Chelatococcus sp. YT9: one gene and its partner. Each later gene encodes a partner of the first gene's protein in a complex. Links are inferred from orthologs where the notes say so. Each region holds a gene or a part of one and is shown on either strand. Other genes may lie near its edges.

The links.
Region 2: the proteins of KIO76_RS08550 (region 1) and dapF are in contact, whole or in part, in a solved structure (PDB 5YGU), measured with the Escherichia coli proteins. The link is inferred for Chelatococcus sp. YT9 from one-to-one orthologs.

Annotation. Positions count from the first base shown.
Region 1 is NZ_JAHBRW010000001.1:1,897,129-1,912,429, reverse strand. The notes cover bases 9,277-12,007. They hold KIO76_RS08550 (RNA pyrophosphohydrolase), read right to left. Parts: upstream 11,051-12,007; coding sequence 10,502-11,050; downstream 9,277-10,501. Other genes in these bases: KIO76_RS08545 (S41 family peptidase), read right to left, coding at 11,289-12,007; KIO76_RS08560 (surface polysaccharide polymerase), read left to right, coding at 9,277-9,858. Also shown: KIO76_RS08595 (polysaccharide deacetylase family protein), read left to right, coding at 1-411; KIO76_RS08590 (class I SAM-dependent methyltransferase), read right to left, coding at 478-1,134; KIO76_RS08585 (WecB/TagA/CpsF family glycosyltransferase), read left to right, coding at 1,379-2,206; KIO76_RS08580 (lipopolysaccharide biosynthesis protein), read right to left, coding at 2,212-3,600; KIO76_RS08575 (glycosyltransferase family 4 protein), read left to right, coding at 3,705-4,751; KIO76_RS08570 (glycoside hydrolase family 5 protein), read left to right, coding at 4,754-6,046; KIO76_RS08565 (GumC family protein), read left to right, coding at 6,320-8,470; more of KIO76_RS08560, read left to right, coding at 8,563-9,276; more of KIO76_RS08545, read right to left, coding at 12,008-12,638; KIO76_RS08540 (murein hydrolase activator EnvC family protein), read right to left, coding at 12,638-14,020; 23S rRNA (pseudouridine(1915)-N(3))-methyltransferase RlmH, read right to left, coding at 14,105-14,584; rsfS (ribosome silencing factor), read right to left, coding at 14,589-15,056; KIO76_RS08525 (nicotinate-nucleotide adenylyltransferase), read right to left, coding at 15,164-15,301. UniProt on the Escherichia coli protein: Master regulator of 5'-end-dependent mRNA decay.
Region 2 is NZ_JAHBRW010000001.1:1,363,097-1,378,660, reverse strand. What follows is about bases 5,554-8,547. They hold dapF (diaminopimelate epimerase), read right to left. Parts: upstream 7,489-8,547; coding sequence 6,619-7,488; downstream 5,554-6,618. Other genes in these bases: KIO76_RS06180 (GyrI-like domain-containing protein), read left to right, coding at 7,884-8,516; mtaB (tRNA (N(6)-L-threonylcarbamoyladenosine(37)-C(2))-methylthiotransferase MtaB), read right to left, coding at 5,554-6,619. Also shown: KIO76_RS06225 (adenylate/guanylate cyclase domain-containing protein), read left to right, coding at 1-293; KIO76_RS06220 (septation protein A), read right to left, coding at 329-910; KIO76_RS06215 (carboxymuconolactone decarboxylase family protein), read left to right, coding at 1,079-1,540; KIO76_RS06210 (sigma-70 family RNA polymerase sigma factor), read left to right, coding at 1,578-2,447; KIO76_RS06205 (YnfA family protein), read left to right, coding at 2,543-2,869; signal recognition particle-docking protein FtsY, read right to left, coding at 2,882-4,150; KIO76_RS06195 (RluA family pseudouridine synthase), read left to right, coding at 4,362-5,063; more of mtaB, read right to left, coding at 5,372-5,553; KIO76_RS06175 (class I SAM-dependent methyltransferase), read right to left, coding at 8,549-9,640; KIO76_RS06170 (glycosyltransferase), read right to left, coding at 9,633-11,825; KIO76_RS06165 (eL24 family ribosomal protein), read left to right, coding at 12,407-12,628; ffh (signal recognition particle protein), read left to right, coding at 12,632-14,200; KIO76_RS06155 (chorismate mutase), read left to right, coding at 14,200-14,499; rpsP (30S ribosomal protein S16), read left to right, coding at 14,536-14,892; ribosome maturation factor RimM, read left to right, coding at 14,921-15,564. UniProt on the Escherichia coli protein: Involved in the succinylase branch of the L-lysine biosynthesis and in the biosynthesis of the pentapeptide incorporated in the peptidoglycan moiety. Catalyzes the stereoinversion of LL-2,6-diaminopimelate (L,L-DAP) to meso-diaminopimelate (meso-DAP).

The DNA of each region.
Region 1 (15,301 bases):
TGCGATGCCAATCACGCAGCGCTGAGCGCCATCTGCGGTCCAATCGACCTGCCGAATTTCGCTTACCCGTTCGGGCGGCAGTCGCTGCCTCGGAAGCTCGACCTGCAGCGCCGCTTCATGAGTTGCCGCAGCGTCTATGAAGGGGTGAATGCCGGCCGCATCGACCGTGCGATGCTCCGGGTGACCGAACTCTACGATCGGACGCTCACCCGAGAAAAACTGACGCGAACTCTTGATGCCGCTGCCGCGCAAAGCGGCTGGGTCATCTTCTACACCCATGACGTCACCGAGACCCCGAGCTGGATCGGTGCCTCGCCTGGGCTCATGGTGGACGTAATCAAGGCCGTCACCGCGCGCGGCTTTGCCTGTGTGACGGTGAAAGAAGCCCTCGCGCGGATGGGCCTCCCGTAGCTCGATCCACGCAAAGCAACGGCGGGGCCACGGGCGCTGACGCCCGCCGTCCACGGTTGCCTCGGCTCAACCGCGAACAGCAATCAGTGACTTGGTGAAGCCGTAGAACTTTTCCCGCTCGATCGTCGAGGCTGGGAACAGCGACTGCATGTCGCGAACATCCAGCAGGCTCGCGTCACTCAGAATTTCGTAGGCCTGGTCACGGGTCTCGGCCTTGGGGTAGAAGCCGAGCTTCCGGCGCATCACGGCAGCTACGCGGAGCGGCTCAGGCAGCCAATGAATGGCTGGCGTGCGGAAATGCGGCTCGATCGGGAACCAGAAATTCGGCGTCTGCACGAAATGGCGCGGCGCCAAGCGCTGGATCTCATCTGCCATGCGGCGCTTGTTGGCAAAGCTGCCGACATGTTCCAGCACCGAATTGGAATGGACGATGTCGAAGGCATTGTTGTCGAAGCCGGGCATGCTGCAGGCATCGCCAGCAAGGCTCAGGAACCGGCTGTCAGGCACCTGCTCTGCGGTCAGATTGACCAGCGTGATATGGAGAGGCCGGTCGCTCCACAGATCCTCAAGCCCTTTCCAATAGGCGACTCCACCGCCGACATCCAGCACGCGGCAGCTGCGCTTCGTCTTGAGCACCTCATCGACCAGGCCGAGAAAGCGCTCGAGGCGACGGCGGCGGAACTTGTTCTGGTAAACGGCGGTTTCGGTGGTGGCGAGCGACATAACCAATCCCCTTCAGGGAAAATGAGAGGGCGGACAGTGTGTTTGCTTGGGACCAACCGCCGCTTCGCTGATCCCAAATGCAAAGGCCGCGCCAGTTCACGCACACCCGCTGGGAGATCGTCGCGACTGCCTGAAAACCTGAATCCTGCTTGGCTCGAAGTCGTCGCACACTGAAGCCGGCTTTTGGTTCAGCTTTTGCAATCTGAACAGCGAGGCCCGCGAGAAGTGTGTGGAGTGTATTAAAATGGCACAGGCGCATTGCACAATTCCCGGACAGCGCGCGTTAACCGGCGCCGACCGTGCCAATGCCATCAGGCCGATCTTCGGGATCCCCGTGTATGCCGCCACCAGCGACGCCATGATCGCCGAGATCGATGGCCTCTGCGAGGCTGCGCAGGCAGGCGCGCCACTGCAAGTCGCATTTCTCAATGCGCATAACGCGAATCTGTGCTGGGAAAACGCCGATGTGGCCGCCGCCTTCCGGCGCGGGCTCGTCTTGAACGACGGCATCGGACTCGATATTGCCACCCGCGTCCTGCACGGGCAGGCCTTTCCGGACAACTTGAACGGCACCGATTTCGTGCCGCTCTATCTGGAGAAGACGAACCGGGTCTTCCGCATTTTCCTCCTGGGTGGGGCGGAGGGCGTTGCCGAGAAGGTTCTCTCAGCCTTCCAGGCACGCGCGCCGCAGCATGACTATGTGGGGACACGGCACGGCTATTTCACCGATGCGGAGGCCGCCGATGTGGCAGGCGAGATCGCGGCATCAGGCGCCGATCTCGTGCTGGTGGCGCTCGGGAGCCCACGCCAGGAGCTCTGGATGAGCCGTCACCTCATCGCCACCGGATGCCGCGCCGGCCTGTCGGTCGGCGGCTTGTTCGATTTCGCCTCGGGCACGAAGCCACGAGCGCCGGCGCTCGTGCGACGCCTGCAATGCGAGTGGATTTTTCGCCTTCTGCTGGAACCTCGCCGCATGGCCCGCCGCTATCTCAGGGGCAATTTCGCTTTCCTGGCGCGGGTCGCTCGGGAGCGGCTTGCGCCGCAAAGCATGCCAGTCTGGACACAGGGATGACCCTGCTATGCCTCCCCTTTCCCGCGAGGGCGAGAGAGGTGCAGCAGGTTGAAACGCAGGATGACCGCGCCGCCAGCAGCGGCAAAAACCAGAGCCTTGGCCGCTATGGCCAGCGTCGGCGCGGCAATGAAGTGCTGGATGGCGACATCCGCCAGCAAGGTCGCCAACGCCATCAGGCTGATGATGACAAAGCCTTTGTTATCCACCGGCATGCGATAATGCCGCCGACCGACGACCACGAAGAGGACACAGGCAACGATATGCGCCGACATCAATGCGATCGCCGCACCCATGGCGCCCTGCCAAGGCACCAAGAGAGTGGCAAGCAGGGCGGACGTTGCCACGAAGACAAGCGACCCGATGAGTTCGAGATGGCTGGCGTTCGAGAAATAGATGACTTGCGCGAAATAGAAGTTGCGCATCGTCATGAAGCCAAAGGCGATGGCAAACAGGGGAATCTGTGTGCGCGTCGGCTCATAGAACGCTTCGCCGACGAGAAGCCGCACCACCACATCTCCGAAAACGAGGAAGAACACCGCGCCAAAAGTGGCGGTTGCCATGCAGGCATTGAAGGCATGCCGCAAGACCTGGTCCGCGTCTTCCCGCTCGCCCGAATTGGCATGCTGCTTGGCAACGGTCACAAGCGCCATGGCAATCGATTCGCCAACCACCATGAAGGCTTGGCGCAGAAAGTCAGCCACGACGCCATAGGGACCAAGCGCCCCCGCGCCATCGAAATGCGCGAGCAAAAGACGGTCGACGCTTTGGCCGACTGCCATCACCCCAAAGGATATGAGGAGCGGCCAACCGTAGACGACCAGCGCGCGCATGGCGTGCCTGCTCGGCGCGAGCCTGACGTCACGGATGGCCATGATGCCCGGAATGGCGGCACCCGCATGGGCCAGGGCGACAGCCAAGGCGAGCGAGACGGCGCTCCCGGTCATCGTCAGCGCGGCCGCGCCGAAGACGATGACCAAACCCGCGCGCAGCAGCATGAGCACCGCGACCGTGCCTGCTTTCAGGCGCGTACGGCTGATCTCCAGAAGAGCCTCATACCCCGCCATGCTGACCAGCAGGATGAACACGGCCGTGAGGAATCCCGGCGTGGCGATCCCCGCAACCCACAGCCCGGAGAGCACGATGGCCACGCCGATGAGCGCCGCGCTCAACAAGACGCTGAAGGAGGCGATATAATCGCCAGCGGCTTCGCGGCGATATACGCCGAAGAACGCGAATCGCATCCATTGTGTGGAGAAGCCGTAGACAATACTCGTCCAGGCGAAGATCAGGAGATACTCACCATAGGTCACAGGGCCTGCCATCCGCGAGAAGATGGCGAGGGCGACCAGATTGCCGACCGCCGACAGAACGCGCGCGGCAAGGAAAAGCAGCATGTGACCTTGCTTCGTTGGGTGACACGACCGGACCGGGCAGCCCGCCCCGCATCCTATCCAATGTCTCGCGCGCCCTTACAAGCCACCGACTGTCAGGGAATGTGATGAAAGTCCTGCAAATCCTCCATACCGACGAGATTGGCGGCATTCAGACCCTGGCTCACATGATCGAGCAGGGGCTGGTCCAGCACGGCGTTGAGGTTGAAACCGCGATCATGTTCCCGCGCCCGTTCATGCCTGCAAAGGATAAGCTCGTGGCGGCGATCGCCATGGCACGCCGCATCATGGCGGGCGGCTGCGACGCGCTCATCGCCTATCAGGCTACGGCGTCTATCCTCGTGGGCACGGCGGGGCGGCTTGGTGGCTTTAAAAACAGGATTGTCCATCAGACGGCCATCCCCGGGGAAACCGCACCCTTCGTGCGGTGGCTGGACCGTTTCGTCGGCACCACCGGCGGGTATACCGCCAACATTGCCAATTCCGTTTTCACACAGAACGAATTCTCCCATTACCCCGTCACCTATCGTCGCGATCTCCGATTGATCGAACACGGTCTCGATGCGCCGCAGTCTCACTTGACCATGGCGGAGGCGCGCCAACGGTTCAATCTGCCGGCGACCGGCAAGCTCATTCTCAATGTCGGACGCCTCGTCGACCAGAAGAATCAGGACGTCCTCGTTAAGGCCCTGCCCGCCTTGCCGGCGGCATCGCTGGTGATCGCGGGAGATGGTCCGAAGCGCACTCACATCGAGGCGTTGGCCCGCGAATTCGGCGTTCACGAGCGATTGATCCTGCTCGGCAATGTCTCCCCGAGCGATGTGCCGGACCTGTTCGCGGCAGCGGACGTCTTCGCCTTTCCGTCCGTCTGGGAAACCTTCGGGCTTGCCGCCGTGGAGGCCGCGATGGTTGGGTTGCCCTCGGTGGTTGCGGATCTCGATGTGCTGCGCGAGGTGCTCGCGACCGGCGAAATAGCCCCCATTCGCTTTGCCAATCCTCATGATGTCAAGCGCTGGAAGGATGCGCTCGCGCAGATGCTGCGCAATCCTCCCCCGCCTGCGGTGCGGCGCGAAGCTGCGCGCGCCGTAACCGCGAAATACGCGCGCGAGCGCATGGTCGATTCCTATCTTGACCTCCTGCAGGTCGCGCACTGACCATGTCCTTGCTCGCCGCTTGGGCGGCATGGCTTCGCCGCATCGCCTGCATGAGCAGCCTGATGCTGGTTCTGTCGCCGGCATCGGCCAGCACGCCCGCGCCGCCGGACCAGACAACGCCGGCCTTCCGGCGCGGTACCAATGTCACCTGGTTCGCCTTCCCCGCCACGATCGCGCGCGCCGGGCACTTGGCCTATACAGCCTCGCCCTACGCCACGCCCGATAGGGCCGAGCCCCCCCGCCTCCGCGCGCTGGGCTTTGACCACGTGCGGATGCCGATCGATTTCGGCCCGCTGCTCGAAGCCGACCAGCCCGGGCGCGAGGGACTGCTTAGTGACATTATTGGGACCGTGCGTAGCCATCAGGCGGCAGGCCTCGGTGTCATCGCAACCCTGATGGCCCCCGGCCTGAACGGGGCGTTGCCCGAAGCCTTTCTCGATGGAGTCAACGGCCGGCAGTTCCGGCGCTATCAGGCGCTAGCCGGCCAAGTTGCGAGCCGGCTCGACAAGCTTCCTCCGCATCCGCCCGTGGCTCTTGAGTTGCTGAACGAGCCGCAACAGGCATGCCGTGCCGAAAGCGGAACCGACTGGACCGCGCACCAGCAAGTCCTTGTCCACGGCCTGCGCAAAGGCAACATCAGGCTGCCCCTCCTGCTGACGGGGGGTTGCTGGTCGACGATCAAAGGCCTTGTCATGCTCGACGGCAGCCTTTTCAAGGACAGGCGAAATCTCGTCAGCGCGCACTTCTATGACCCGTTCGTCTTCACCCATCAGGGCTCGACCTGGACATTGCCCTTCCTCGCTGAGATACGCGGCGTCCCCTATCCAGCCGCAAACGGGCGTCTTGATGAAACCCTCGCCCGAACGAATGCCGCCTTCGCCGTGTCATCCCGTTGGCCATCCGCGGAGCGCGACAAAGAGCGCCAGGCAGCCGAGGAGGCGATCCGCTGGTATTTCACCTCTGCGCCCGGCCGGGCCGCGATCGACGAGGCCTTCACGCCCCTGAAGGAATGGCAGCAGCGCAACGACATCGATCCGGCGCAGATCGTCGTCACGGAATTCGGCGCGATGCGGCCGGCCGGAGCATTGGTCAGCGATGATGCATCACGGGCGCGCTGGCTCAGCGACGTTTCGGCAGCTATTGCGCGCAACGGCTGGGGTTGGACGCTCTGGCTTCTGAGCAGCCCGCCGTTTGGGCTGGAGGGGCCACAGGGCACCCTATGCCCGGCGGCCGAACTGGCACAAGCGATCGGCCTCACCATTCCTGCATCCTGCCGGCCTGTGCCAAAGCGATGAGAATTTCCAGGGAATCCAGCACCGGGACAGACGAGCCGCCCAACGGAAGGAGAAACGCCGAACGGGGCAGATCCCGTTAATATTTTGTTATATCAGTGATTTTTTACAGCCAATTACCTCATGTCGCTGATTGCTCAGCCGTGGCCTGCCGCTTGCGGAATAGAAGCTGTCGGTGCTCCTGATACCGCGTGAACGTCTCAAAATGAGACAAACTCTAGCCTCGGATCAGGAGAGACCAGACGAAAAGCTCCTTGCGGAGCCTGTGAGGCAACCATGGCTGTTATGAGTTCACGCTTCGAACCCTTGGGCAATCTGCGCGCCATGAACGCGGTCAGTGAACCTTTCATCGGCGAAGCCACGACCCGTTTCGATCCGTGGGCCACCCTCCAAGGCCTGCGCCGCAGGTTGCCGCTCATCGGCGCCATCGCGGTCACGACCACGGCCCTCGCTATTGGCTATGTTGCCGTAACGCCGGCGAAGTACACCGCGACCACGCAGGTGCTCATCGACACGCGCGGCTTGCGCATCCTGGACAATGACATCGCGAATCGAGCGACGACTGGCGACAACGACCTGATCGCCATGGAAAGCCAGCGGCAGGTCATCGAATCCCGCAGTGTGCTGGAAAAGGTGATCGATCGGGCAGGCCTCGAGAACGACCCGCTGTTCGGCGCGCGTCCCGCTGGCCTGCGCAGCCAGGTCATGTCGATCTTTGGCTCGGGCGAGCGCGAGGATCGCTTTTCCAAGGCGCTCAAGGCGCTGCAGAAGAGCCTGACCGTGCGCCGCGGTGATCGTTCCTTCGTTATCGACATCGGCGTCGTGACGGAAGATCCCCAGACATCCCAGCACGTCGCCAACACCGTCGCCGAGGTCTATATCGGTGAGGAACAGCGCGCCCGGGCGGAGGCCGTTGGCCGCGCCAACGCGGCCCTGGCTGCACGCCTCTCGGAACTCCGCGAGCGCGTGACTGTCGCCGAGGGTAAGGTCGAGGCCTATAAGAAGGACCACCGCATCATCGGCATCGATGGCGGCCGGGCCGATGAGCAGGACCTGCGCGGCCTCAACACGCAGTTGCTGGCGGCCCAGGCGCAGGTGGCTGAACTGCAGTCGCGCGTTGATCAGATCAAGTCCATCCAGAACAATCGCGCCATCGACGCGCTCGTCCTGCCCGAGACGCTGCAGGCCAGCAGCATCACCGCCCTCAAGGAGCAGTATGCGGCCCTCATGCGCCAGCAGGCCGAGCTCGGCCAGTCGCTGCTGCCGCAGCACCCCCAGATGAAGGCGATCGCCGCCCAGGCCGAGCAGATTCGCCAGCTCATGCGCGCCGAAATTGGCCGGGTGGCGACAGCCACCTCCGCCAACCTCGAGCGCGCCAAGGCGACAGTTGCCGACCTCGAAAAGCGAGCCGCCGCGCTCAAGAACAATGTGCTCTCCACCAACGAGACGAGCGTGCAGCTTCGGGAGCTGGAGCGTGAGGCGGATTCGTCCCGCACCGTGTATGCCTCTTACCTGCAGCGCAGCAAGGAGCTGAGCGAGCAGCAGGGCGTGGACACCAGCAACACGCGTGTCATCAGTGATGCCGTGCTGCCCCGCGACCGTAGCGGCGCTTCGCCTATCCTGATCATAGCCGCCGGCCTGCTGCTCGGCGCAGGGCTCGGCACTACGCTGGCCTGGGGCCTCGACCAGATCGACGACCGTCTACGTGAGGCCAACCAGGCGGCCGCCGCCAGTGGTCTGCCCGTCCTCGCCAGTGTTCCCGGCGCATGGCGCCACGCGCCCGCTAGCCAGTTCAACTTTCCGGCTGCGATCCGCAGTGGGCGCAGCAACCTGAAGACGATCGATCGGCTCACCGTCACGAAACCCTTTCTGCTCGGCCAGCTTGCCTTCTCGCTGGAAAGCATGCTGCCGCCCTCCGAGGCGCGCACCGTCGTGATCGTTTCTCCTGATGCCAGTGGCCTGGCCGGTGATATGCGGTCAAAGATCGTGGTCGACCTCGCCGTTACGTTCACCCAGGATGGTGAGCGCACCCTGCTCGTGGACGGTGACTCCCGTGGCCGACAGCTCTCCCAGCGCGTTCTAGCAACCGAGGCGGCGAGCGGCGAGAACGTCATCACCCCGCTGCCGGCTGGCGCCAGCCTTCGTATCCTGCCCATGGGCGCGACCGCCACCGGCCAAATGGCTCGCTCGCAGCGCGCGCTGCTCGACGATATCAGCGCCGCGGGCACTGACGCCCCGAGCCTCACCCTCATCGATGCCGCCCGACCGCAGGACGACCTCACCGTGCAGCGCTTCATCGCCTCGGCGGACATGGTCCTGGTGCTGGTTGACCAGGGTGCCACCCGCCAGCGCGCCCTGAACGAGACGCTGGCTTCGATCCGCGCCCTGCGCCCACGTTCGGTCGGCATGGTATTTGTCGAGGCTTAGACACGGCACCAATAGCGTCCCCTCCGAACGATGGACGCGCGAACCGGCGCTGGATATCGATTGGCCTCTAGCTCTCATCCAGGCTTCGCGTTATGAGCGTTGCATACGCAGCAAACAGTTTTCAGACCGTGACCATGGCTCCAGCGCAGAGCGACTTTCGCCAGTCCCTGGTGCTTCCCATCCTGCTCGCAGCGCTCTCGTTCAATTTCGCTCTGTGCTTCGTGAACACGAATGTCATGGGCGCTGGCGCCGGCATGGTCATGCTGGTCGAGGTCATGCTGGTCGGCTGCACCTTTCTCCTGGTCGCCGACCGGTCCGCCGCGCTCTATTTCGTGCTTCTCGCCATCTTCTCCTATGTCGGCGCGCTGATGCTGTTCCGCGGCGTCATCGATCCAAAGATCCTGCGCGACCTGATGATACCGGTCGTCTTCTACATCCTCGGCTTGACGCGGGGCAATCTCGCCCTTGGTGATCGGGCGGTGACATGGTCGATCCTGGTCGTACTCGGCGCGGCCTTGTTCGAATGGATGTTCCTCGACACCTTCCTCAAGTATTTCGACGTCATCGGCTATTACGTTTCGCGTGGCTCGGTCGACGCTGCAGCGACCACAGGCGAATCCGGCCTGTTCATCTCCGGCACGCGCTTCGAGGGGCGGACGCTTCTGCCATTTCTCGGCGAGCATCGGGTCTCCTCGGTCTTCCTCGAGCCGGTCTCTGTCGGCAATTTCGGAGCGGTCGCCTTCGCCTGGGTGCTGAGCCGCGACTTCCACAGGCCCCGGGCCCTTATTCCCAAGACGCTCGCCATCATGACGATCCTCGTGCTCGGTGATGCACGGTTCGGGATGTACCTGTGCGGGATTACACTGGGGCTTTATCTGGTCGCGCCCTTGGTTCGCCCTGGCATGGTGTTTGTCGCACCCTTCCTTGCCATCATCGCCCTCATCACCTACGCCGCGGTGAAGGGCAATATCGCTTGGGACAACACGATTTTCGGCCGTTTTCTGCTCGCCGGGCAGCTCATCAACACGCTCGGCCTCGGCGAAGCCATGGGCCTTGTTTACACAAGCACTGATTTCAACGACTCGGGCTATGCGTACGCCCTCTCGCAGCTCGGCGTTCTTGGCTTTGCGGGGGTCTGGGCACTTTTCGTGTTCATCCGCGTGCCGGAAGGCCAACCGCGGCGCTTCACGCTATTTGTCGCCTTCTACATCATTCTGCTTTTGTGCATCAGCGTATCCTTCGCCACCATCAAGACCGCCGCTCTCTTGTGGTTTCTCGCCGGCATCTGCGCGCGCAGCCCCGCGGCGTTGGCATGGGACATTCAAGCCGGGCGCTTCACCGACAACCTCAAAAGGAAGGCAGGGCTTCGCCCCGCGCCGGCGACCTGACGCCTAGTATATCAGGGAACTGTGACGACGAGCCGATGGAACAAGCCCATGCGGCAGGCTTCCCCTGCAATCAGCCGCGGTTGCCCGACTTGAGCAACTTTTCAGCGATGCCGTAGAGCTTCTCGCGACGTTCCATCTCTTCCCAGACATCGTCCGGAACGATGCCGGCTTCCGCCCAGAGAACGGTGAGATGGTAGAGGAGGTCGGCGCTTTCTCGAATGACTTGCGTGCGGTTGCCCTGGACGGCGTCTAGCCCCACTTCCGCCGCTTCCTCAACCAGCTTCTTCGCCATCTTGGCGACGCCCTCCTGGGCGAGCTTGACCGTGCGCGGCGCGCCCTGTCCATGACGCTTGATCGCCAGAACCGCTTCATAGAGGCGTTCGATGCAATCGTTCCCGGCCGCCAGCTGCACTTCGTTCCTATGCTTCATCGTATTTTTGCCCGCGACCTCGCTATCGCGTTCCCCCTCGCAACACCAGCCATATCACCTTCGATAGTACCTCACCGCTTTGAATCAATGTCGAATCAAAAGACACGCTTTCTAGTTGATATTCCCGACAAAAATACAACCATAGCGCATCGCTATTGACGGTTTGATGACTGTGGAATGGTCAACCCCGGGGATGGATGGAGCGGACGCCAGCTACCCCACCAGATGCCGGAAGGTCGCGACGACCTGCTCGTAAACCGGCCGTTTAAACGGCACCACGAGTTCCGGCAAGCGCGCCATCGGTTCCCAGCGCCAATCCTCGAATTCCGCTTTGTGGGCGCCACCCGCGGGCGTGCGAATGTCGATCTCACGCTCATCGCCCGTAAAGCCGAGCGCGAACCACTTCTGGGTCTGGCCGCGATAACGGCCCTTCCATGCCTTGCCGATCAGTTCGGATGGCAGGTCGTATTCGAACCATTCGGGTGCTTCAGCCAGGAGGCGCGACGAGCGAACATTCGTTTCCTCGTAAAGCTCACGGTGGGCCGCGGTCAACGGGTCCTCGCCGTCATCGATCCCGCCCTGCGGCATCTGCCAGGCGAATGACTCAGTTACCCGTTCAGGATCGTTGCTCGCCGCGCGCCGTCCGACGAAGACTTCGCCACGCGCGTTCAGCAGCATCACCCCCACACAGGGGCGGTAGGGCAAAGCGGCCTTTTCGGCGGGGCTCAGATCGGCGCCGGTTTTTGCATTCTTATCCGCCACAACGCTCTCCCTCAGGCTGATCGCCGGCAGAAACAGATCGTACCGGCCGGTGCGGAAACGCGCACGGCCCCTGCGCGGTTGCACAGGGGCCGTTCTAGAAAATCACCGGCGTACTCTTGCCGGTTGGCGGACGGGGGATCAAATTCCGGACGCTTCGGCTGCTCCAGGCGCAGCGCCATTCGCAGCATGGTATCGCGCGCCCTCGCCCGTCGAGCCGTCGCCCATCACGCTCCCGCCATTAGTTCTTGGCAGGAGCAGCACCGTCCTTCTGAGCCCCGGATGCATCCGCCTTCTTGGACTGCAGAGCCGGATTAGCCTTGCCCCGCAGAAGGTCAAAGGCAGCGATCAGCTGGTTGTCCTTCGTTGCATCCGTCGGGACATAGCTCGACGAAGCGCCGCGCTCGTCGTCGGTGTTCTTCAAGTGACCACGCAGACCCGCCTCACCCTTGCTCTCGTCCTTGCCCTTCAACTCATCCGGCACATTCGGGATGATCTCGATGTCAGGATCGATACCGCGGGCTTGAATGGAGCGGCCGGACGGCGTGTAGTAGCGGGCTGTCGTCAGGCGCAGCGCACCATTCGAGCCGAGCGGAATGATCGTCTGCACGGAGCCCTTGCCGAAGGAGCGGGTGCCGAGCACCGTGGCGCGCTTGTGGTCCTGGAGGGCGCCGGCGACGATCTCCGAGGCAGACGCCGACCCGCCATTGATGAGCACCACGACGGGCTTGCCCTTCGCCAAGTCGCCGAGCTTGGCATTGAAGCGCTGCGTCTCATCCGCATTGCGCCCACGCGTCGAGACGATCTCGCCGCGATCGAGGAAGGCGTCGGAGACGAGGATGGCCTGATCCAGCAGCCCACCCGGATTATTGCGCAGATCGATCACGTATCCCTTCAGCTTGTCCTGCGGGATATCTGCCGCGATCTTCTCGATACCATCCTTCAGGTTCTCGAACGTCTGCTCGTTGAACTGCGAGACGCGGAGATAGCCGATATCGTCCTCCTCGCGGGAACGCACCGCCTTGATGCGGATCACGTCGCGCGTCAAGGTCACGTCGAGCGGATCCTTCTGGCCGGACCGGATGACCTTCAGCTTCACGTCCGTCTTGACCGGGCCGCGCATTTTGTCCACGGCCTGGTTCAGGGTTAGGCCCTGGACCTGCTCGCCATCGATCGTCGTGATGACGTCGTTCGCCAGGATGCCGGCACGTGCGGCAGGCGTATCGTCGATCGGGCTCACCACCTTGATGAGACCGTCTTCCATCGTCACCTCGATGCCGAGGCCGCCGAACTCGCCGCGGGTCTGCACCTGCATGTCCCGATAGCTCTTGGCGTCCATATAGCTCGAATGCGGATCAAGCGAGGACAGCATGCCGCTGATGGCGGCTTCGACGACCTTGCTTTCATCCGGCTTTTCCACATAGTCCGACCGGATCTTCTCGAACACGTCGCCGAACAACGTCAACTGACGATAGGTCTCAGCGGACGCGGCAATCGCACTCGTGCTCGTCAGGAGAGGCGACTGCGTGGCGACAACGGCGGCACTCGCGCCGATCAGTGCGCCAACCATCACGAGAGTAACTTTACGCATCATCCGCGTACCTTTTCGCCTTGCGATTTCGCCCACCACGGGCTCGGATCGATCGATCCACCGTCCTTGCGGAATTCCACATAGAGGACGGGACCGTTCGATCCGCCTATAAACGCCGTTGAAAGCGGCGATGCCGTTTCACCCATGACAGCCACCGGCTCTCCCGCCAGCACGAACTGCCCGAGTGCCACGTTGATCCGTTCCATTCCGGCTAGCAATATATAGTACCCGCCACCGGCATTGATGATCAAGAGTTGTCCGAAGGAACGGAAAGGCCCGGCGAAAGCTACCCATCCATCCGCGGGCGAGGCAACCGTGGCCGCCGGACGCGTCGCGAGGGAGATACCCTTCGTCGTCCCACCAAAGCCATCTGACGCGCCAAAATCACGCAATCTTGAGCCGCTGACCGGCAGCGGCAGAAGGCCGCGCGCCTCCGCGAAGGCGATCTTGGGCGAGAGCCGCGCAGGATCCCGAAACGCTGTGCCAGCAGGGGTTTCCTGCCCGGCCTGAGCTGCCGCCGCGCGCCGCGCTGCTTCCGCCGCGCGCTGAGCGGATGCGATTTCGCTCTCCATGCGATCGATCAAATCTTTGAGGCTTTTGGCTTGAGACGACAGCGCGGCCACCCGCGAGGCCTCGCTATCCGCCGTTTTTTCGACATCCCCAAGCTGCTGCTGACGTGCCGTTACGAGCCCAGAAAGCCGCGCCCGCTCCCCCGCCAGGGTTGCAAGATCGGTCTTCAAAGCTTCGCGATCATGGGCGATGGTCTCTCGCAAACGTACGAGTTCCGAGAGATCGGACGCGAGCGCCTCCGTTTCGGCTTTCAACTCAGGCACGACCGCGCCGAGCAGGATGGAACTGCGCACAGCCTCCAGCATGTCATCGGGATGTACGAGCACGGCTGGCGGAGGCCGCCGACCCATGCGCTGCAGGGCAGCCAGCACCTCGACGATCACATCGCGGCGCCCCGCCAGGGACCGACGAATCGCCTGCTCGCTCGAATTGAGCACGGAAAGGCGCTGCTCGATCTGGCTGACGCGGGTCTCCGCCGCGGTAGCCCTCTGATTCGTCTCGATCAGCGCCGCGTTGAGCCGCGCACGATCCGCCTGCAGCGACGCAATCTCCGCGTCGAGCTTGGCCCTGGCCTCGGCACGGGCGCGCATCTCGTTCTCGATAGCCTTGAGTTCTTCCTCGCGCTGGAGCTTGTCCTCCTGTGCGCGCTGGGCCTGTTCGAGCGGGGCGTAAGGCTGAGCCGGCGCTGACGTGCCCGGCTGAGGCGCGGCGGTCTGAGCCGAAGCCTCGGCGGCGACCATCAACGCTCCCGCGGCGACCGAGGCGATTGCCAGCCGGGCTCCGAGGAATTTGCCCGTCGAGAGGCAGGACATCAAAGGCAAAGGCGAACTCTTGAAAGCGTTATAATTTCGGCAAATCTGCTGATCCGAAGGCGATCGCTCGCTTTCGCGAATCGATCATACCCGATGATACGGATGACCCGTTAGGATTGTCATAGCGCGATAAATTTGTTCGGCGACGAGGATACGCACGAGTTGGTGAGGAAGCGTGGCGGCGCCGAAGGCCATGATGGCAGCCGCCTGCTCGCGCACCCGTGTATCGAGCCCGTCAGGCCCGCCGATCACGAAATTTATGCCGTCCACGCCTTGATCACGCCAGTCTGCGCAGCGCTGTGCGAAGGCAGGGCTCGGCATGGATGCACCCGTCTCGTCGAAGGCCAGAACGACGCCATTGCCGCAGCGCGCGACAATGGCGGCCGCCTCCTCCGCCTTGCGCTCGACAGCGCGTTTTGCGCGGCTTTCAGGCAGCTCGACCATGTCGATCGCGCCGAAGCCGAGCGTCCGCGCCAGCGGCGTGGACCGTTCCAGGTAGCGCTCGACGAGGATGCGCTCCGGGCCCGCCTTGAGGCGGCCGACCGCCACCACCGTCAAGCGCATGGTTTCAGCCGTGCGCCCGCTTATTGACGGAAGCGTCCTCGCGTTCACCGGACTGGGCGCCCGGGGCCGCACGCTCACTCGGCCTATCGGCGCCCCACATCTTTTCCAGATTGTAGAAGCCCCGGACTTCCGGTCGGAAGACGTGGACGATGATATCGCCGGCGTCGATCAGGACCCAATCGCAGGTCGTCGTCCCCTCGACACGCATCGGGCCGTAGCCTGCGGTCTTGAGGGCTTCGACAACCTTCTCCGCGATCGCCCCGACATGGCGGTGCGAACGTCCGGATGTCACGATCATGGTATCAGCGATCGAGGTCTTGCCGACAAGATCGATAACGACCGTTTCCTCGGCTTTCATATCCTCGAGACAATGAACAGCGATCGCAGTTGCGTCGCCGCCATAACCACTCCCGGGAGCCTCGGCTGTAACTCCGGCTGCCGGATGGAGCGATCCATTGTTCGCTCCAAGCATGGGCAAAGGATTCAGTGCCAGTTCCTCGCTTCACATGGCGCAATTGCCACATCCCCAAAGATAGCGGCGGTTGGTCTTATCTTCAATGACAATGGGCCAGAAACCTTTCAATCCATAGCCGGCGCGGGCAAATTCGCCTGCGCGCGGAGCGCTGTGGAGGATTGCGCTGACCGCGGTCCATGCAGGAAAACCCACGCGGGAGGCGCCGCGCCCGGAAGGGCGCCCGCGGATCGCTCGGACATCCG
Region 2 (15,564 bases), 530 kb from region 1 along the record:
ATAGCGGAGAGGCGTTCATCGGCGCCATCGGCAACGACATGCGCCTGGACTTCACGGTGCTGGGCGATGCGGTGAACGTTGCCTGCCGCCTCGAGCAGGCGACGAAGCTCCACCAGGTCGCATTCCTCGTGTCAGAGGAAGCGCTCGCCGCTGCCCGTGCCGACCGATCCGGATGGCGCCATATCGGCGAGCAATCCCTGCGCGGCCGGGCCGAACCCATCGAGCTGTTCACGCCCGCCGATCTGAGGGGCTGGGAGACAGCCAGAGCCGAGCCCGCCAGCCAAGCCTCCTGACCCGAACCCGGGTGCTCTGCGGCTGCCGAGCTCTCCTATGCCTCGGGCTGGTCCTTCTCGGGCAGAGAATGGCGCATGATGAGTGGAGTCTGCGCCAGCGCGAAGACGATGGTGATCGGCATCGTCGCGAAAACCTTGAAGTTCACCCAGAAGTCGGTGGACTGGGTTCGCCAGACCACCTCGTTCAAAACCGCAAGGAAGAAGAAGAACAGCCCCCAGCGCCAGGTCAGCTTTCGCCATCCCTCCTCGTCGAGATGAAACACGCTATCGAAGACGATCGGGAGGAGCGGCTTGTTGAAGGCCAATCCGCCAATGAGAATGCCGCCAAACAGGCAGTTCACGATGGTAGGCTTCAGCTTGATGAAGAGCTCGTCGTGGAGGACGAGCGTGAGGCCACCGAACACCAGCACCACGATGCCCGAGACGATCGGCATGATCGGCAGGTGCCGGACAAGCGCATAGTGGACAGCGAGCGCGATGGCTGTCGCGACCATGAAGACGGCCGTTGCCGTGAAGAGGCCCTCGCGCTGGTTCGCAAAAAAGAACAGGACGAGGGGCCCAAGCTCAAGGGCCAGCTTGAGCATCGGGTTGAGCGGCTGTCGCTTGGTATTGGTCATGAGATGATGTCTGCCTGTTCCGCCATAAGCCGTCAACTCCGGTGGCTGGCGCCGCCTATCACGACCGCGGGAGCACCTCCTCCGAATTTTTTCGGGTGCATGTCACATTCCCGGGAACTCGCTCGTCAAGTGACCGAGATGTTCCCAGAATCGGAAACGGAGTGAGACATGAAGCCGAGATTGAACCCCTATACCGCCGCTCCTGATACGATGAGCGCGATGTTCGATCTGGAGAAGCGGGCGTTCGGCAGCGGACTTGAGCACAGCCTGCTCGAGCTCGTGAAAACGCGGGCGTCACAGATCAACGGCTGCGCCTTCTGCATCCACATGCACACACGTGACGCTCGCGCTGCAGGTGAAACGGAAGAGCGGCTCTACTTGCTGGACGCCTGGCGGGAATCGCCCCTCTATACGGATCGGGAGCGTGCCGCCCTCGCCTGGACCGAGGCCTTGACGTTGGTCTCGGAAACCCATGCGCCCGATGAGGACTATGAGGCGCTGAAGCGCGAATTCTCGGAGGAGGAGCAGGTGAAGCTCACGCTGATGATCGTCACGATCAACGCATGGAATCGTTTCGCCATTGGCTTCCGCGCCATCCATCCCGTGTCAAAGCGGCAAGACCGTGAGTGACCGTATCGTGAGTGATCGCGGCCCCGACCAGGATGCCATGTTGACGGAGGCCTTCTCGGCGGCGCGCCCACGCCTGATCCGCCTTGCCTATCGCATGCTTGGATCCATCGCGGAGGCCGAGGACATGGTGCAGGAGGCGTTCATTCGCCTCCACCGCGCCGACGCGGGCACCATACGCGAGCCGGCCGCCTTCCTGTCCCGTGTCGTCACCAATCTCTGCCTCGACCAGCTCAAGTCGGCCCGGATGAAGCGGGAGAGTTATGTGGGGCCCTGGCTGCCGGAGCCCGTGGTCGATCCGCTCGAGGGGGAAGACAGCGACGACATCACCACCGTGCTGATGATGGCGCTGGAACGGTTGTCGCCGCTCGAACGCGCCGCCTTTCTCCTGCATGATGTCTTCGGCGTCGGCTTTGATGAAATTGCGGCCTCCCTTCAGCGCGATCCCGCAGCCTGCCGGCAGCTTGCACGCAGGGCCCGCTCGCATGTGCAGGCGGCGCGCCCGCGCTTTCCCGTTTCGCCGGAGAAAGGCCGCGATCTGGCGGAGGCTTTCCTCGCCGCCTCCGCCACCGGCGATATGGCCGCCCTTCACGCGCTGTTGGCCGAAGATGTCGTGCTCTATGGCGACGGTGGCGGGAAGGTCACCGCGACGTTCAATCCGATCTTCGGGCAGGACAAGGTATCCCGCTTCTTCTGGGGCCTCAGTCGCAAGAAGGATTACAAGCCGGCGACCGTGCTCAGGCGCTGCATCATCGACGGCTTGCCCGGCTTCGTTACGGTCGACGGTCAAGGTCATCTCCAGACGATCGCCCTCGCGATAGACGACGGACGGATCACGGCGATCTATGTGGTCCGCAATCCGGACAAGCTCGCGCATGTCGTCGAGGGGCTTTCGCCCTTTGCTTCCTAGAGGCAACGAGCCGCGCCCTTTGACATTGGGCCAGAACCGGTGCCACGAAGGCGGGACCCTTTGAGTCCCGCCGTCAGCCGATCCTGCCGATGCCCATTCCTGCCCTGGTGATCTATAGTCTCGCCGCGCTCGCGGAGATTGTCGGCTGCTTCGCCTTCTGGGCGTGGCTGCGCCTTGGCCAGAGCGTGCTCTGGCTCATCCCCGGCCTCGGCTCCCTGGCCGCTTTCGCCTATCTGCTCACGCTGGTCGACGCGGCTGCGGCTGGGCGCGCCTACGCGGCCTATGGCGGCATCTATATCGTGATGTCCCTGATCTGGCTGTGGCGCGCCGAGGGTGTTGCCCCGGACCGCTGGGATCTGGCTGGCGGCGCCATCTGTCTCGTCGGGGCGGCGGTCATCCTGCTGGGGCCGCGGGCCGCCTGAGCGGCTGGTCGGTCAGGCGTCCAGGCCCGCGATGGCCCGAGCGAAATCGCGCGCGGTGAAGGGTTCGAGATCGTCCACGCCCTCGCCGACGCCGATGAAATGCACCGGCAGGCCGGTCTTGTCGGCCAGCGCCACGAGGATGCCGCCGCGCGCCGTGCCGTCGAGCTTGGTCATGACGAGGCCGGTGACGCCGGCGGTCTTGCCGAAGATCTCGGCCTGGCTGAGCGCGTTCTGGCCGGTCGTCGCATCGAGCACGAGGAGCACCGCATGCGGCGCCTCGGCATCGAGCTTGCGCATGACGCGGACGATCTTCTCAAGCTCCGCCATGAGGCCCGCCTTGTTCTGCAACCGGCCGGCGGTATCGACGATCAGCACGTCGGTTCCCGCGTCACGGGCTGCCTGCAGGGCGTCGAAGGCAAGGCCCGCCGCATCCGCGCCCTGGTCACGCGCCACGACGTTGGCGCCCGTGCGCGTGCCCCAGACCTTGAGCTGCTCGACGGCCGCAGCGCGGAAGGTGTCGCCGGCCGCGAGCATCACCGAGCGGCCCTCGGCGCGATATTTGGCGGCGAGTTTGCCGATGGTGGTCGTCTTGCCGGAGCCGTTGACGCCGACCATCAGGATCACGAAAGGCTTCCTGTCTGCGGCGATGATGAGAGGCTTGGCGACAGGCGCCAGCACCGCCTCGACCTCTCGGGCGAGCACGCCCTTCACCTCTTCCGGATCGATCGAACGGTCATGCCGGCCCTTGCCGACAGCCTCCGTGACCCGTGCCGCCATGGTCACCCCAAGGTCGGCCTGGATGAGAATATCCTCGAGTTCCTCCAGGGTCGCGGCGTCGAACTTCCGCTTGGTGAAGAGATCGGTGATGCCCGTGCCGATCGACGACGAGGTGCGTTTCAGGCCCGCCGTCAGCCGCTGCCACCAGCTCTGGGGCTTCTGTGCGGACGGGGCGGGCAAGTCCGGTTCCGGCTCCGGTGGTCCGGGTGGCGCGACCCGAGCGGCATGGGGCGCGCCAGCATCATCGACCGATCGGGAAATTTCTTCGGCAGGGGGCGGGGTGACGGACACGGCCTCGGCGGCATCCGCTGGCACCACAGGAGCTGCCTCCGCCACGGGTATGGCCGGTGCCTCCGGTGGGGACGCGACGGGTTCGGCCGGAGGCGGCGGTGACTCGGAAGGTGGTGACTGGGGCGGGGCTTGTTCTGAAGAGGCTGGTTCGGTCTTGTCCCTGCGACGGCCGAACAGCCTGTCCAGCATCGTCCGCTTCTCGTTCTCAGCCATCGTCGCCTTCAATCTCCGGACACAATCCCGAAAAGCCCATCGGACGTTTCGGAAACGATCATGCGTTCAAACACTGCGTTGTCTCGGCCACCTTTGGATGGCCCGTTGCACATGAGCCTTGCCGCTCGATCTCGCAAGGCCTAGAGCGGCTCCATCGCGTCGGCAGGATGAGGGCATGACACAGGACGGGCCGAAGGGCCATATCCCCAAGATGGATATCCATATCCGCGGGTCGGATATTCTGACGCGCCTTCTCTACCGCGACGGGCTCATGCTCGTCATCGACAAACCGGCCGGGCTGCCGGTCCACCCCGACGCGAAGGGCGGCGAGACGCTCGCCGATCACCTCGATGCCCTGCGTTTCGGCCTGCCGCGCCGGCCGGAACTGGCGCATCGCCTGGACAGGGACACGTCCGGCTGCCTTGTCCTCGGGCGTCATCGCAAGGCGCTGGAACGGCTGAGCCGGCTGTTCGCCGAGAACAAGGTGGCCAAGACCTATTGGGCCGTGGTCGTCGGCGGCCCGGAGGCCGACGCCGGCGAGATCATGCTGGCGCTCAGCCCGCGTGATCCCGCGCGGGGATGGCTGATGCAGGTCGATCCCGCCGGCCTGCCGGCCCTGACGCGCTGGCAGGTTCTCGGCCGCGGCGAGGGCCTTACCTGGCTCGCGCTCGAACCCGTGACCGGCCGCACTCACCAGCTTCGGGTTCATTGTGCCAGCATGGGCTGGCCGATCCTGGGCGACCGTATCTACGGGCGCGGCGGAGCCGGCCAGCGTCTTCATTTGCATGCGCGCGCGGTAACAGTCCCACTTTATCCGAAACGCGATCCGATCACGGTAGAGGCGCCCGTGCCAGCGGCCATGCAAGAGACGCTGGCGATGCTTGAACGAAGAGACGGCAGTCAGTCAGGCTGAACCGACATCATTGCTCTGGCTTGTGGCCGGAAACGCCGTGTCGCCAAGTCAGTCGCGACGGGCCATCCCTCCCCTCAGGGGAGGGGGGCGCCGCAGGCGCCGGGCGGGGGTCCACCCGACGCTGACTTGACTGGAAGAAGGGGATGCGTGCTGGCCGCGGAGGTCCCGGTCTCCTGCCGCGTGCCCCGCCCGACCTCGCTGACGCGAGGCCACCCTCCCCTGAGGGGAGGGATCAACGCGCTGGCTCCCTCGTGCCATCCCCGGCATCTTGGCCGGAATTCCCTTTGCCCGTCGTGGACGTTCTCGTTTCAAGCCGCCAGCAGCTCGTGCCCGTCGTGGCCGGCGATGATGACGTCCAGGATGCGGCCGGGGATGGCTGCGGAGGCGAGGCGCACCAGTGTGAAGCCCTCGGTGCGGCCGAGCTCTGCATTTTCGGTGAGCACCGGCACCTGACGGCCGACCTCGCGCGCGAGATGGCGGGCGAGCGCCTCCGTGCCCTTCTCGCGCAGGCGGCGGGCGCGGTCCTTGACGAGCGCGCGATCGACCTGCGGCATGCGCGCGGCCGGCGTGCCGGGGCGCGGCGAGAAGGGAAAGACGTGGAGATGGGTGAGGTCGCATTCGTCGACGATGGCGAGCGAGCGCGCGAACATGTCCTCGGTCTCTGTCGGAAAGCCGGCGATGATGTCGGCGCCGAACACCACATCGGGCCTCAGCTTGCGGATATCCTCGCAGAAGCGGATGGCGTCGTTGCGCAGGTGGCGGCGCTTCATGCGCTTCAGGATGAGGTCGTCGCCGGCCTGCAGCGAGAGATGCAGGTGCGGCATGAGGCGCGGCTCCGTCGCCAGCGCGTCGAGCAGATCATCGTCGGCTTCCACGGAGTCGATCGACGAGATGCGCAGGCGCGGCAGCTCCGGCACATGCTTGAGGATCTGCTTGACGAGGCGGCCGAGCGTCGGCGTGCCCGGCAGGTCGCGGCCGTAGCTCGTGATGTCGACGCCGGTGACGACGACCTCGCCGCAGCCGTTCTCCGTGAGCCGTCGCACCTGATCGACGACAGCGCCCATGGCGACGGAGCGCGAATTGCCGCGGCCATAGGGAATGATGCAGAAGGTGCAGCGGTGGTCGCAGCCGTTCTGCACCTGCACGAAGGCGCGGGGCAGCCCGCCGTAGCCGTCGACGAGATGGCTCGCGGTTTCCTTCACCGCCATGATGTCGCTGACGAGGGTACGCTCGGCGCGTACGTCCCCGGCGAGAGCCGCCCAGGTGCCGGCCTGCATCTTCTCAGTGTTGCCGATGACGTGGTCGACCTCGGCCATGGCGGAAAAGGTCGCCGCCTCCACCTGCGCGGCGCAGCCGGTGACGACGATGCGCGCCTGCGGCCGTTCGCGGCGCAGTTTGCGGATGGTCTGGCGGGCCTGCCGGCTGGCCTCGGCCGTCACGGCGCAGGTGTTGATGATGACGAGGTCGTCGGCGCCGGCCGCATCGGCGTGGCGTTTCATCGCCTCCGATTCGTAAGCATTGAGTCTGCAGCCAAAGGTGACGACGTCGATTGCCATCAGGCCGCGCCTACGAAGAGTCGAGGTGGGAGGCGGTCTTCCCACTCGAAGGCTACAGCTCCCGTCATCAGCACGTGACCATCACTTTCCCGCCAAGTAATGGTGAGGTCACCGCCGGGCAGGCTGACAACCACCTCGCGATCGGTGAGGTTCTTGCGCGCGGCCGCAACGGCCGCGGCACAGGCGGCCGACCCGCAGGCTCGCGTAATGCCGGCTCCGCGCTCCCATACCCACAGATCGATATGACGGCGGTCCTTCACCGCCGCGAGCGAGATATTGGCCCGCTCCGGAAAGATCGGGTGGTTCTCGAGCAGCGGTCCGATCGCCGGAAGGTCATAGGCCTTGACGTCATCTACCCAGAAGATGGCATGGGGATTGCCCATGTTCACGGCGGACGGCGAATGCAGGATGGGCGCGTCAATGGGTCCGATCTGCAGCTCGATCGCGCGGGTATCGCGGAACTCTTCCGCCAGCGGGATCTGGTCCCAGTCGAAGCGTGGCGTCCCCATATCGACTGTGAAGGTGAGCGCATCCACCCGGGTGCAAGGCAGCAGGCCCGCGGTGGTCTCGAGTGTCAGGCTGTCACGGTCGCCCTTCTGCATCAGGTGCCATGCCACGCAGCGTGTACCGTTGCCGCAGGCCGCCGATTCCGAGCCATCCGTGTTGTAGATGCGCATGAAGGCATCGGTGCCCGGGGTAACGGGAGCGTGCAGCACCATGAGCTGATCGAAATGAGAACGCGCATCGCCGGCGATGGCACGCGCCTCCGCTGGCGTCACGACGTGGTCGGCGTGGCGCAAGTCGAGAACGACGATTTCGTTGCCGATGCCGTTCATCTTCGCGAAGGGGTGGTTGGCAAGCGTGCTCATGGTCTCAGCCGGTTGTGCAAACGTCTGGAAAGATGGGGGCCTTTTAAATTGAATGCGAGGGGGTGCCAATCCGTGAAAGAGGTCACGGGTTTCAGTTATTTGTGCGCCATGGCGTGCTTTGCCGCAAATAAGCACCAAATCGCGATGAACATCCCCTAAAGCATCTCTCGCTCACCGACGCCGAGAATCGTATCGTCGCGACAGCGAAAAGGTAGCGATTCGCGGCGGTGGCGAGGAGCCAGGCAATGAGGGAGAGCCGGGCGTTGGGAGAGTTCGCAATCCTGCAGGACGTGCCTTGTCGATCCGTGCCTCGTCCGGGCGCGCGTCGCGAAGCTCGCGGCCAAAGATCCCGTGCATCATGGCCGGTCGGAGCGCTATGCGGCGCGGCGCTGGTCATGGTCGTCCTGATTGCTGTTGGCCCTGTTCTGACGCCCAGCGCTTTCGCCCAGGATGCGGCGCAGCCCCCGATCGCCGCCACTCCGGCGCCCGCCGAGGGCTCCCAGGCCGCACCACGGGCTGTCGAGGAACTGCCCGCGCTCGTGCCTTCAACGGGCAACAGTGGGGATGCGGAGGATGTGACCCTCCCGGAGAAGCCGGCGGCTGTTCTGAAGGGCGGTGAGAGTTCGTGGGACGATGGCTTCAAGAACCTGACAGAGAGCTTCGCCCGCATCCAGGACGCGCTGGCAAAGGCAGGACTGAAACCGGCTGGGCGCCCCCTCGCCATCTTTCTGTCGGCGGACGACACCCATTTCCGTTTCGAGGCTATGGTCCCGCTGGCCGCGCCGCTGCCTGCCGGAGGTGAGATCGCGCCCGGCATCACGGCCGGGGTAACCCCGTCAGGCCGCGCATTGCGCTTCGTCCACAAGGCACCCTACGACGAAATCGATACGACCTACGAGGCGATCACCGCCTATCTCGATTCAAAGAACATGGTCGCGAAAGACACCTTTATCGAGGAATATCCATCCCGCACGATGGATCCGGATGACCCGGAACTCGAGATCAATGTCTACGTTCAGCCGAAATAGTCGCTTGTGTGAAAGCTGAATGCTCTACGCGTTCACCGCACCAGCCTACGCATGCTGCGAACGCCGGTAGCCGCAATATTACGGAATATGCGTAGCGTTCGTGCCACGAAGCTGTTGCCGCTCGCGTGCCGGATATAGGCGGCAGCGATGCGATGGGCGCGGGACTGGTACGCGACGTTGCGAAAATACCGCAGCTCAGTGACTTCGGCGATAAGGGTGTCCTTCTCAAAGGCTGCAATGCGCCGGATCTCCCGGGCCCGTTCCTCTGACAAGCGAGCGAGCTCGCGATCATGGGCGTTATCCGCGGCTTGCGCGGCAACAGCCTTTTTTAGACGTTCGATCTCAAGCCAGGGCTCGATATAGGCAGTCCGCGACAACGGCGCACAGACCTCGGCCGGAGCGACCGTTGCATTCCAGACGCCAACGAAGAAGGCCGCGTTGTCCGGCGTGACGCTGTGCTCCTTCTGGGCCGGCAATAGAAGTGTTTGCGAAATCGCCTCCGAATTCAGGCTGAGGTCCATCGCGGTGTCTCGCGTGGCGAGGCGCGCATTACCTTCGTCGATGATGGACAAGCCGGTCAGCGGGCTGCCTAGGAGCCATTGCGATGCCGGACCGAGGACGGAAACCGTGGTGTCCTTAAACTCGTCGAGGCTGTAGGTCCTCTTATGGAAGGGGTTGTGGACGCCACGGCTCGCGTCGATGGCGTCATTGGGGCAGCTGATGATGATAGCGCCGTCCGGTGCCAGCAAGGCGCGAAGGTTTTCCAGTAACCGCGTCGCGTCCGATACATGCTCGATGGTCTCAAAACAGGTGATGAGATCGAACGGCCCATGCCCATCGAAAGTCGCGGGAGAGAGTGCATCGCCTGCCACAAACGTGATGCCGGGACATGCGAAACGCGTGTTGGCTGCCTCAATCGCCTCCTGGGCGATATCGACGCCGACGACCATGGCGGCTCCGTTTGCTCGGAGAAAGCTCGCGCCGTAGCCTTCGCCGCAGGCGACATCGAGCACGCGTTTGCCGTTGCAGAGCGACGCTGCGAGCAGATAGCGCGCGACATGTTCGGCAGCAAGCATTGCATTGTAGGGCATGGTGTCGGGAGAAAAGCTGATCCGCTCAGCCATGGCAAAGGACCTTGGGTGTGACGGCAGGATCGGGTGGGGCGTCGTAACGCGGCCTCTGGCCGAACAGCTGGGCGACGCGCGCACGGTATGCCGCGTGGGAATGTTGTCGTTCGACCAATGCCATCGCGGCTTGGCTGAACGTCTGGAGAAGCGCGGGATCACGATGGAGGCGAAGCAAGGCTTCCACATAGGCATCGGCCATCGCATCATTGTCCCATAGAGCAGGAAGCAGAATGCCCGTCTTCCCGTCTATAATGACTTCCGCAATGCCGCCGACATCAGACGCGATGACGGTGAGCCCATGACTCATAGCCTCAAGAATCGTATTGGGAACGCCATCATAATGGCTCGTATACATCAACGTAAGATATGTATTCGGCGACAGGGAGTTGAAGCCGTTATACGGACCGTGGAAGGTGAGATTCTTATATCCGTTGAGTTGTGTTGCATTGAACCCGTTGAAGACCGCTCCGCCGAAAGCATGGATATGCGCATCGGGAAGGCTGCGCTGCAAGCGTGCGGCAATTAATGGTAGAAGATCTGGACGTTTCTCGGAATCCAGCCGCGATGCCCAGAGGATCCGGGACTGGGCTTCTGGCGTTCGCGGGACGATCACGGCTGGCCTCTGCACCGGTGCATAGAGGCATTCCCATTTTTCTGTCTGAGTGCCGATACGGTGGCGATCGCGCTCTATCATCGCCTGGCTGTCACAAATAATCTTTGAAAGTGTATCGATATTCTCTGCAATAAGATTTAGCGGCGAATAGTAGATAAACTTACGACCGTCCTGAATAATTTCAGTTTCGCAAAAATGATAGTAGAAGCATTGATGTTGACCCATCACTGGGCCGAATGCATTCAGAAAACGCTCCGTAAATGTTGAATCACGGAGATGGATGCGCGCGTCCGGCGTGCGGGACTGGATGAGCTTGAGCGTAAGGAGGCAGCGCTTGTCGATCGGCAATCCGCCGCAGAGGCTGCCGAGGTCAACGATGCTTGCGTTGGGAGGCACGCGATCTTCCCAAGACGGCCCGGCACAATCTTCTCCGAAAATCAGCAGCGCGTCGGAGAGCGGTTCGTTCTGGTACATCGCCTCGAGCAGTTCGAGGAAATATTTCTCGGCGCCGCCGCGTGGCATGAAGGGCAGCAGGAACACATCGCTGAAATCCGAGTCGCCGATAGCTTGGCAAACCTTGTAGTAGGCCACGCCCGCCGATAGGTCCTGCATGGAATTCGAGACGAGCTCGCAATGTTCGTATTTCGATGTCGAGATAAGAGGCTCGATGGTGTTGGCAGCGTCGATTGCGCGTCGGATGTCATCCCGTGCCAGGAGGTCTCGCGATGGCGGATCTATCGGTTTGCCGGCGCCCGGTGCTTTCGCGACACGATCATAATAGGGGGCGCAGACCTTGAGATATGTCTTTGGCTCGAACAGGGGGCTCGGCGGGATCTGGCATGTCGACATCGTCTCCGCGCGATCGAGCAGGCTTCCCTGGCGTTTGCGATAGAACAGAAGCGTGCCGGGAACAATACGCATGTCAAAACCTGCGGCGAGTGCCGCGCTGTTCAGGTGCCAGTCCTCGAAGGCATAGCCCTTCGACAATCGGACGTCGGCGTACTGCAGGTGCGCAAAGGCATCGCGATGCGCGCACAACCGCGATGTGAACGGGTGCATGTCGATGAAGGCGAACGGCGTCACCGTGGCGAGATCGCGGTAGGCCCAGATGTGATAGGTCGCGCCGAAGGCGAAGAGATATTCCGGAAACAGGAAGCAGCGGGGGCCCGCGTCGCGCGCGGCCCGGATGGTCGCTTTCAAGAAATTGGGCGAGACGAGGTCGTCGGCGTCCGCGGTCAAAATAAATTCGCCGCGCGCTCGCGCAATGCCGTCATTGCGCGACAGGCCGAGTGAGCCGTTATCGACCTCGAGGATCTCGACGTGGCCATACCCGCTGAGATCATGCGCCATCAGAACAGCGCGCGTTGCATCGTCGCTGCGGTCGAGCACTGCCACAAGCTCGATGATTAGACCATCGTCGCGCGCTACAGAAAGCGCCTCATCCAGCGAGAGGAGCGTGCGTTTTAGGAAAACGGCTTCGCGATGTATGTTGAGAATAATGGAGGCGTGAAAATTTTGCGACGCTTCCATTTCGACGCCCCCCAGCGTGGTCATTTGTGCACGATACATGGCGCGATCTAACTTAAATAGAAATATGGGTCAAATGTAATGGCGGCAAATCTTAGAGGCGATCGCAGATCTCACGGCAATTGATCGGAAATGCCGCTTCTGCTGTGACGCTGACCGCACGCCATACTATTTCATGTAAAATTGGTCTCAATTTAGCCATCTTTGGAAAAAGAGCCACGCCGGCGCTTCCGAGAAACGCCACAATAACTTGTACGCCTATGGAATATTCGCCGTTCTAGCTTCAATTTTTTGTGCCGACAAGGCTTGCGCGACGAATGCCTCTCCATGGGTCGCAACGGTGCGATCGGCATGACAAGGCCGTGATCTTGGCGAAGCGCAGGTGGGCGGCGAGCATCCGTGGCGGAACACGGATCTTTCGGCAGACGCGTGGATCTCCCGGCAAACCTTGACTCGTCAGGCCTCGTGGCGCATAAGGCGCAGATATTTGCCCGAACCTTGCCGTGTTCGAGAGCCGCCGACTGGTCCGAGAGGCCAGAGGTCAACGTCCGACAGCGCTGTGCGCCCTCGGGCGTGTTCGCGCTTGAAGGCCACGTGCAGCGGCGGGCATCGCAGGAGTGAACATGGCATTGGCTGACACGCCATTGAGGATTGAGGACGCGATCAATGAGCTCTGCCCATGGTCTGGGCGGCCGATCGCGGCTGACAGCCTCACGCGTTACAAAGGGGCGGTCGTCGGCTTCTGCAATCCCGGATGCCGGGACAAATTCGAGACGGCCATCAAGCATTTCGAGGCCGCGCTGGTCGTCCGTCGGGCGACGCGGGCCGGACAAGTCGAGGAGTGAGCTTTGTTCGACAATCTCTCCGATAAACTTTCCGGCATTTTCAATGCGCTGACGAAGCGCGGTGCGCTCTCCGAGGAGGACGTGAATGCGGCCCTCAGGGAAGTGCGTCGCGCCCTGCTGGAGGCGGACGTCGCGCTGGAAGTCGCACGCAGCTTCATCGACAAGGTGCGCAGCCGCGCCGTAGGCGCCGAGGTCATCAAATCGGTGACCCCCGGCCAGATGGTCGTGAAGATCGTTCACGACGAGCTGGTGGCGATGCTTGGCGCGGAAGCCGAGAGCATCGATCTCGAGGCCCCGGCGCCCGTCGGCATTCTGATGGTCGGCCTGCAGGGCTCGGGCAAGACCACGACGACAGCGAAGATCGCCAAGCGCCTCACCGACAAGGCCAAGCGCCGCGTCCTTCTGGCCTCGCTCGATACGCGCCGTCCTGCCGCCATGGAACAGCTCGCCGTGCTTGGCAAGCAGGTCGGCGTCGAGACGTTGCCAATCATCGCCGGCCAGTCGGCGGTGCAGATCGCCCGCCGCGCCATGGAGGCCGCACGGCTCGGCGGCTTCGACGTGGTGATGCTCGATACCGCCGGCCGCGTCACCCTCGACGAGGCGCTGATGCTGGAAGCGGCGGAGGTGAAAGCCGTCGCGCAGCCGCACGAGGTGCTGCTGGTCGCCGATAGCCTCACCGGTCAGGATGCCGTGAATACGGCCAAGGCCTTCGATGGCCGGCTTGGGCTCACGGGCATCGTGCTGACCCGTATGGACGGCGATGGCCGCGGCGGCGCGGCGCTCTCGATGCGCGCCGTCACTGGCAAGCCGATCAAGCTCGTCGGCACTGGTGAGAAGGTCGATGCGCTGGAGGACTTTCACCCAGCGCGCGTTGCGAACCGCATTCTCGGCATGGGCGACATCGTCTCGCTGGTGGAGAAGGCGGCGGAGAGCTTCGACGCCGATCGCGCCAAGCGCATGGCCGAGAAGATGCGCAAGGGATCCTTCGATCTGGAGGATCTGCGTGATCAATTGGCGCAGATGGAAAAGCTCGGCGGCATGGGCGGCCTGCTTGGCATGCTGCCGGGCATCGCCAAGATGAAGTCCCAGATCGCCAGCGCCAATCTCGACGACAAGGTGGTGAAGCGGCAGACCGCCATCATTGATTCGATGACGGTGAAGGAGCGCCGCAATCCGGACATCCTCAAGGCGAGCCGCAAGAAACGCATCGCCGCCGGCTCCGGCACCAAGGTCGAGGACGTCAACAAGCTGCTGAAGATGCACCGGACCATGGCTGACGTCATGAAATCCGTAGGCAAGGGCGGCCGAGGGGGCATCGCGGGCGCACTGGGCAACATGTTCGGGCTTGGCGGCGGCATGCCCAACATCGATCCTTCCAAAGTAACGCCGGAGATGCTGGAGCAGATGAAATCGCAATTGCCCGGCGGGCTTGGCGGTGGCGGTTTGCCTGCCCTGCCGCCGGGCGGTTTCGGGGGTGGTCCCAAGCTTCCCGGCATGGGTGGGGGGCTTCCCGGCCTCGGGCCGAAACTGCCCGGCCTCGGCGGGTTTCCCGGATTGGGGAAGAAGAAGTGATGGACGCGCATCCCGAATTGCTGCGCTTGCGCGGCAGCATCGACAATATTGACGCGGCGCTGGTGCATCTTCTGGCAGAGCGCTTCAAGTGCACCCAGGCGGTCGGCGAGTACAAGGCAACCCATGACTTGCCGCCCGCCGATCCCAGCCGCGAGGCCAGACAGATCGCGCGCTTGAGGGCCCTCGCCGCCGACGCCAATCTCGACCCAGACTTCGCCGAGAAGTTCTTGAACTTCATCGTCAAGGAAGTGATCCGGCATCACGAAACCATCAAGAGCCGGCAGAACCAGGGCGCCTGAGGCGCCCCTATCGTTAGACCTGAGGAGTAGTCTTTAATGTCCCTGAAGATCCGTCTGACCCGTGGCGGCGCCAAGAAGCGTCCTTACTACCGCATCGTGGTGGCCGACGCCCGCGCCCCGCGTGACGGCCGCTTCATCGAGAAGATCGGCGCGTATGATCCGATGAAGCCGAAGGATGACGCGGCTCGCGTCGTGCTCGACGTCGAGAAGGCCAAGTCCTGGCTCGCCAAGGGGGCCCAGCCGACCGACCGCGTGCTGCGCTTCCTCGATGCCGCCGGCGTCGCCAAGCGTCCTGCCCGCAACAACCCCAAGAAGGCTGCGCCGGGCAAGAAGGCCCAGGAGCGTGCAGCTGAGCGCGCGGCTGCCGCTGGCGCCGAGACTGCTGAGGCGTAAGCCACGCAACGCAGGGGCAGGATCCTGAATGGCAAGAAAGCCCTCTCGTCCGGCCCTGGCGCGTCCGAGCTCCTCCCATCCGCGGGTGGAGATCGAGAAGCGCCCGCCGATTGCGCATGGATCTCCCGCCCCGAAAGGGCGGGAAAAGCCGCGTCCCGGGCTGGTGCTCGTGGGTGAATTCGGCCGCGCGCATGGTGTCCGCGGCGAGGTGCGGCTCAAGTCCTTTACAGGTGAGCCTGAGGCCATCAAGGGCTACTCGCCGCTTGAGACCGCCGATGGCGCGCGCAGCTTCGTGCTGAACCACGTGCGCCCGGCTGCCGGCCCGGCGGGCGACATGCTGGTGGCACGGGTCGCGGGTATCGACAACCGGGACGCCGCCGAGGCGCTGAACCGCGTCGCCCTGTATATTCCACGTGAGCGGCTCGCAAGCGATCTCGAGGAAGAAGAGTTTCTCCAGGCCGATCTCATCGGCCTTGCCGTCATTGCGGAGGACGGCGCGCGCCTCGGAACGCTCATCGGCTTCCACAATTTTGGAGCGGGCGACATCATCGAGGTCCGCAAGGCCGACAGCCCTGTCACGGCGATGGTGCCCTTCAGCAAGGCCGCGGTTCCCATCGTTTCCGTGAAAGACGGGCATGTTGTGGTGGCTGACAAGGGCCTCTTCGATCCGGT